3 regions of the Phascolarctobacterium faecium genome follow, and region 1 is predicted to be linked to each of the others. Evidence: riboswitches for the same ligand, from Rfam matches in the RefSeq annotation. Region 1 holds a riboswitch; each other region holds the start of a gene.
The links. A riboswitch is a leader RNA that binds a small molecule or an ion and turns the genes downstream of it on or off. The one in region 1 is predicted to bind S-adenosylmethionine.
Positions count from the first base shown of each region.

Region 2: another riboswitch for S-adenosylmethionine. It lies ahead of PFJ30894_RS11005 (MetQ/NlpA family ABC transporter substrate-binding protein); the one in region 1 lies ahead of PFJ30894_RS03260 (methionine ABC transporter ATP-binding protein).
Region 3: another riboswitch for S-adenosylmethionine. It lies ahead of metK (methionine adenosyltransferase); the one in region 1 lies ahead of PFJ30894_RS03260 (methionine ABC transporter ATP-binding protein).

Region 1 covers NZ_AP019004.1:672,862-675,124, reverse strand. Annotated here, with positions in the region: gene hisZ (ATP phosphoribosyltransferase regulatory subunit) at 1-262, opposite strand, end outside; gene PFJ30894_RS03265 (YerC/YecD family TrpR-related protein) at 252-560, opposite strand; SAM riboswitch class I at 718-819, shown strand; gene PFJ30894_RS03260 (methionine ABC transporter ATP-binding protein) at 897-1,934, shown strand; gene PFJ30894_RS03255 (methionine ABC transporter permease) at 1,924-2,263, shown strand, end outside.
Region 2 covers NZ_AP019004.1:2,296,993-2,299,255, reverse strand. Annotated here, with positions in the region: gene PFJ30894_RS11015 (fumarate hydratase) at 1-22, shown strand, start outside; gene PFJ30894_RS11010 (Fe-S-containing hydro-lyase) at 36-599, shown strand; SAM riboswitch class I at 707-805, shown strand; gene PFJ30894_RS11005 (MetQ/NlpA family ABC transporter substrate-binding protein) at 909-1,730, shown strand; gene PFJ30894_RS11000 (sugar transferase) at 2,073-2,263, shown strand, end outside.
Region 3 covers NZ_AP019004.1:1,583,023-1,585,285, forward strand. Annotated here, with positions in the region: gene coaBC (bifunctional phosphopantothenoylcysteine decarboxylase/phosphopantothenate--cysteine ligase CoaBC) at 1-702, shown strand, start outside; SAM riboswitch class I at 833-943, shown strand; gene metK (methionine adenosyltransferase) at 1,039-2,217, shown strand.

The DNA.
Region 1 (2,263 bases):
AACGCGCCAAAGGAGTCGTCATGTCCGACCGCAGCAATAAAATATTATTACGACGGTCAAAAAATTTAAAACTGCTGTCTGACAGCTGACCTGCTGCGGCAAAAGTATCCAGATATTCAAAAGTCGGCGTGACCACTTCGTCATAGCCCCAGGCTTTAAAGGTATAGGCAAGCTTATTTTCAATTATCCTTCTGGCGCCGGCTTCACCCGGAAGTACGTCCCTAGTTCCATACGGCACCTGCAAAGCTTTATTATTCAGCATTGTGCTTGTCTTCCTTTTTTAATAATGGCATTATCGAATTATAGCCGTCAGCGCCATAAACCAAACAGCGTTTAACCCGTGAGATCGTCGCCGTACTGGCGCCTGTTTTTTCTACTATCTCTTCATAAATACAGCCTGCATCAAGCATTCTGGCAACCTCCAAACGCTGCGCCATGGATTTCAGTTCGCTGATCGTGCAAATATCCTCAAAAAAGTTGGAACACTGCTCTTCACTTTTTAAGCTAAGAATCGCTTTAAATAATTGATCGGTCAAATGGTCTCTGGTTTTTGCAGCCATGATTGCCTCCTTAAATTTAGCTGGTGCTAGCACCTTTTTTCTTTTATACTTTATCACTTTATCTTGTGAAAGGCAAGGTTTTTTACAAAAATTTTAAAATTTTTATTGACAAGTGCCGATTGTAAGTGTATTATTTTGTTTAACAACTTCAAACGGTATTTCATCAAGAGTAGCCGAGGGACTGGCCCTATGAAGCTACGGCAACCATCACGACGTGAACGGTGCCAAATCCAACGGATGTAAATCCGACAGATGAAGCAGTACGAAACGCTTTCGTTACCCTTCACCTGTGTGAAGGGTTTTTTTACGATTTTAGAAAAGAAAGAGGAACGCTGTATGATCGATTTACGCAATGTGGAAAAAACCTATTACAGCAATGCAGGTGATATCCACGCTTTAAAGAAAACAAATCTGCATATCAACGCCGGAGAAATATTCGGTATCATCGGCCTCAGCGGTGCCGGTAAATCAACCCTGATCCGCTGCATCAATATGCTGGAAGTACCTACCGGCGGTCAGGTCTTTGTGGATGGACAGGAACTGACTGCAATGAACAATCAGGAACTGCGCAAAGCACGCCAAAATATCGGGATGATCTTCCAGCACTTTAATCTGCTGGCCTCCCGCACAGTTTATGATAATATCGCTTTTCCGCTGGAAATACAGGGTATTTCGCAGTCTGAAATCAAAAAGCGGGTGCAGCCGCTGCTGGAGCTGGTACAATTACAGGACCGCGGCGATTATTATCCCAGCCAGTTGTCAGGCGGTCAGAAACAACGTGTCGGTATTGCCCGTGCTCTGGCCAGCGATCCTAAAGTACTGCTGTGTGATGAAGCAACCTCGGCATTGGACCCGCAGACAACAAAATCTATTCTCGACCTGCTCAAAGATATCAATAAACGCCTGAATCTGACTATTGTCATGATCACACATCAGATGGAAGTAGTCAAAGAAGTCTGTGACAGAGTAGCTGTTATCGAAAACGGCGAGATCATTGAAGAAGGTTCCATGATCGATGTTTTCACCGATCCGCAGAAGCCCACTACCAAAGATTTCGTCAAAAGCATCAACAATGTCGAACTGCCTGCACTGCTGCAATCTTCTTCAATCAGCGCAGTCTACACCGAAGGCAGCAAACTGATCGTGCGATTATCCTTCATCGGTAACTCAGCCGGCGATCCGATCGTTTCCGGTATGGTCAAAAAATTCGATGTCGATATCAATATCATCTACGGTAATATCGACTCGCTTAAGGATATACCCTTCGGCACCCTGGTCATTGAGATTTCAGGAAGCGCCGCAGGTATCAAAAATGCTCTGCAATATCTGCATGAACAGCAGCTGAAAGTTGAGGTGATCGGTTATGTCTCCTGAAATGTTAGCTCTTTTACTTAAATCCTTTTGGGAAACCTGCTATATGGTGCTGGCTTCCACAATACTCGCCACACTCATCGGCGTACCGCTCGGCGTGATCTTAACCGTCACCCGTAAAAACCATATCCTGCCCAACGCTCCTGTAAACAGCGTTTTAGGCGCTATTGTCAACGCTACCCGCTCAACTCCCTTCATTATATTAATGGTAGCGATCATTCCTCTGACCCGCCTTTTAGTAGGCTCTTCGATAGGTACTACCGCTTCCATCGTACCTTTGACTATTTCAGCCGCACCCTTTATTGCCCGCATCATCGAATCTTCGCTGCTGG
Region 2 (2,263 bases), 830 kb from region 1:
CCGTGCAGAAATGGTATTGTAAGGAGGGGCCTGAGATGAGTGAAGCGATTATCAAATATATCAATGCGCCGTTAAGCGAAGCTACGATCAAAGACCTGCACGCAGGTGATGTAGTACGTATCAGCGGTTACATCTATACTGCCCGTGATGCGGCACATAAGCGTATGACAGAAGCACTGGCCAAGGGAGAGCAATTGCCCTTCGATGTAAGGGATCAGGTGATTTATTACGTAGGTCCAAGCCCTACTAAACCCGGTGAAGTAGTTGGCAGTGCTGGACCGACGACCAGTGGGCGTATGGACAAATATACCCCGACGATGATCGAACAGGGTATGCGTGGGATGATCGGTAAAGGACTGCGGTCGCAGGAAGTTATTGATGCCTGCGTGGAGCATGGCGCTGTTTATTTTGCTGCTATTGGCGGAGCGGCAGCAGTTATTGCAAAATCTATCAAAGGCGAAGAAATGATTGCCTATGAAGATTTAGGGCCTGAAGCTATTCGCCGTTATGAAGTTAAAGATTTTCCTGCTATCGTCTGTATCGACAGCGAAGGCAACGATTTTTATAAAGTTGGCATTGCCAAATACAGTAAAGAGTAACAAATTTAACAAATCTTTAAGGGACTGCAGAAGCAGTTCCTTATTTTTTGCAAAAGTCTTGACAAGCTTATTTAGTTGAGCTATCATAATGCCAATCGAATAACACACTCTTATCGAGAGCGGTGGAGGGACAGGCCCTGTGAAACCCGGCAACCAAGCCTAGCTATGGTGCTAAATCCTGCAAGAACATTCTTGATAGATGAGAGGAAAGCAGAAGCAAGCGCTCTTTCCTCGGAAAGAGCTTTTTTGTTAGTCCGACCGAGCTAAGATAGGTACTGTGTTAAATTCATTTTAAAGGAGAGATTGTTTATGAAAAAGTTATTTCTGGCTTTGCTGGCAGTGTTCAGCATTGCATTAGTCGTTGCCGGCTGTGGCGGCGACAGCAAACCAGCCGCTAACAGCGGCGATAAAAAGGTGGTGCTGAAAGTAGGCGCAACGCCTGTACCGCATGCTGAAATTTTGAATCTGATCAAACCGCAATTGGCTAAAGAAGGCGTTGATCTGCAGATCATTGAATTCAGCGATTATGTTAAACCCAATTTGTCTTTGGCTGATAAAGAATTAGACGCCAACTTCTTCCAGCACACTCCGTATCTCGAGAAATTTGCTTCCGAAAGGAATCTGCCTCTGGTTGCTTATACCAAGGTACATATCGAACCAATGGGGGTTTATTCAAAAAAATTAAAAGACTTAAATAATGTTCCAAGCGGAGCTAAAGTTGCAATCCCGAATGATCCTACTAACGGCGGCCGTGCTCTGGCATTGCTGCAAAGCGCCAAGCTGCTCAAGCTGCGTGACTGTGTAGGCATTTCCGGTACGCCTGGCGATATTGTTGATAATCCTAAAAATCTGCAGATCGTGGAAATAGAAGCAGCTTTGCTGCCGCGTTCCATGGATGATGTTGATCTGTCTGTTATCAATTCCAATTTTGCTATGGAAGCACAGCTGAATCCAGTCAAAGATTCTCTCTTTACTGAACCGAAGGATTCTCCGTATGCCAATATCTTAGCAATACGTAAAGGCGACGATAAGCGTCCGGAACTGCAAAAACTGGATAAAGCTTTAACCAGCCCTGAAGTAAAGAAATTCATCGAAGAGAAATATAAAGGCGCTGTTGTACCTGCTTTTTAATGTAAGCTCTGTTTGATTTTATCGGATAGTGATTGTAAGATAGCAAATAAAAAATATTCCCCTCTCAGCGGAAGTTGAGAGGGGTTATTTTTTTGCCTGGCTTATGGGAATAGAGTCAGGCTTTTTGTTGTTGTAGATCAGGTGCTGGCAAGTGGGATTGTAAATATTGCCGCACAAGTACGATGAAAATATAAGTAAGAGCAAAAATGAGACTGAAATATAAAATAAAACGTGCTTATGTCTTGCGGGGGGGTACAACAGTGGTACAATAATTATGAATTATAGGTGAAATATTTTAGCATAAACAAAAAATACAAAAGTATTGATTATAGGTGAATTCTAGTGGGATATAATTCTTTGCTGCGAAAGATAGTTTTGATCATAGGCGACATAATTTGTTTGTATCTGGCTACCAGCATCGCTATGGCGCTGGAGCTGGGGAATAAACAAACGGATAAGATAGCTTTCCATCTGGAATTTTTACCGATCCTGGTCATCATGATGTTCTTTATGTTCAACGTCTATGGCTTGTT
Region 3 (2,263 bases), 910 kb from region 1:
CCTTGTGAGATCGTGGAATTTGTCAAAGCTTTCTTTGCCAGAAGTTGTGGCGATATGAAAAATCTGCGTGTTTTGGTAACTGCTGCCGGTACCCGCGAGCCGATCGACCCGGTACGGTATGTCGGCAACCGCTCCAGCGGTAAGATGGGTTATGCTATCGCGCAGGCCGCTGCTGACCGCGGTGCCGAGGTGACGCTGGTTTCGGGGCCGTCGGTGCTGAATCCGCCTGCTAATGTCAAAACGGTGCAGGTTGAAACTACGCAGCAGATGATGGACGCCTGTCTGGCAGCTTACAACGACATGGATATAGTGATCAAAGCTGCTGCTGTGGCTGATTACAGACCCCATGATGTTGCCGAACAGAAAATCAAAAAGAAAACTGACGACGCTTTAACTGTCGTAATGGATAAAAACCCTGATATTCTAAAAGCTCTGGGCGAACGTAAAGAAAAACAGTTTTTGGTAGGATTTGCTGCCGAAACTCAAAATCTGATTGCTAATGCAAAAGAAAAAATCTGCAAAAAGAATTTGGATATGATCGTTGCTAACGATGTCACTTTGCAGGGGGCAGGATTTAACTCTGATACCAATATCGTTAAATTCCTGTTTCCGGACGGCGAAGTGCGCGAGCTGGAGCAAATGACCAAAGCAGAAGTTGCAGAAGAGCTTTTGAATACTGTTCTGCGTTTGCGCAAATCGTAAATAGTATAACTCGTTCAAAAGGCGTAGAAATAAGCTTTTGTAGGCCTCGGGATGTAAAAATGAAAGATTTTTGTAAAATCTGTTGCAATTTGAAAGTTGTTCCGCTATAATAAGCATTGTAATTGAATATTACTCATCAAGAGCTGGTGGAGGGAATGGCCCTGTGAAACCGCAGCAACCATTGTAAGGTGAAAGTCTTGCAAAACGGTGCTAAGTCCTGCGATAATTCGTGAGATGAGAATGCTGAACAATAATACGCAGCGCTCTCATTATGAGAGCGCTTTTTTAGTAAGCAGGCAGATTGATGATGTGTACTTTATCTAAAGGAGGCTAATTATGAGAAAATTATTTACTTCTGAGTCTGTAACAGAAGGACATCCGGATAAGATCGCCGATCAGATTTCTGATGCGGTTTTAGACGCTATCTTAGAACAGGACCCGATGGGACGTGTTGCGTGTGAAACTTTGGTGGCAACCGGTCAGATTCATGTTGTCGGTGAGATTTCCACAAACTGTTATGTGGATATTCCGAAAATCGCCCGTGAAACTGTAGTCAATATTGGCTATGACCGTGCTAAATATGGTTTTGACGGTAATACCTGCGGCGTGCTGATCTCTATCGACGAGCAGTCTGCCGATATCGCTTTAGGTGTTGATAAAGCACTGGAAGCTAAAGAAGGCAAAGCAGAGGAAACTGAGGTAGGCGCCGGCGACCAGGGTATGATGTTTGGTTACGCTACTAACGAAACCGAAGAATATATGCCGCTGCCTATCTGTCTGGCTCATAAGCTGGCCCGTCGGTTGTCGGAAGTTCGTAAAAACGGTACCTTACCGTATCTGCGTCCTGATGGCAAAACTCAGGTTACAGTTGAATACGACGACGGTAAGCCCGTACGTATCGACGCTATAGTAGTTTCTTCTCAGCATGCGCCTGAAATTCCGATGGAGCAGATCCGCGCTGATATTATGGAGCATGTTATTAAACCGATCGTACCTGCAGAAATGCTGGACGCTGATACCAAATACTATATCAATCCTACCGGCCGTTTTGTTATCGGCGGCCCGCAGGGTGACTCCGGTCTGACCGGACGTAAGATCATTGTCGATACCTACGGCGGTATGGCACGTCATGGCGGCGGAGCTTTCTCGGGTAAAGACCCCACAAAGGTAGACCGCAGCGCTGCTTACGCCGCACGTTACGTTGCTAAAAATATCGTTGCCGCCGGACTGGCTGGTAAATGTGAGATTCAGCTGGCTTATGCTATCGGCGTGGCACAGCCTGTATCTGTTTTGGTAGATACCTTTGGTACCGGTAAGATCGACGATGATAAGATCGCTGACCTGGTGCGCAAAAACTTCTCGCTGAGTCCGGCTGCGATCATCAAAGCTTTGGACCTGCGCCGTCCGATCTATAAACAAACGGCTGCTTACGGCCATATGGGACGTACTGATATTGATCTGCCGTGGGAGCGTACGGATAAAGCCGCTTCCTTGAAAGAACAGGCAGGCTTGTAATTTAAAATGTTGGTAAAGTCACAGCTTCTGCAGGAGCTGTGACTTT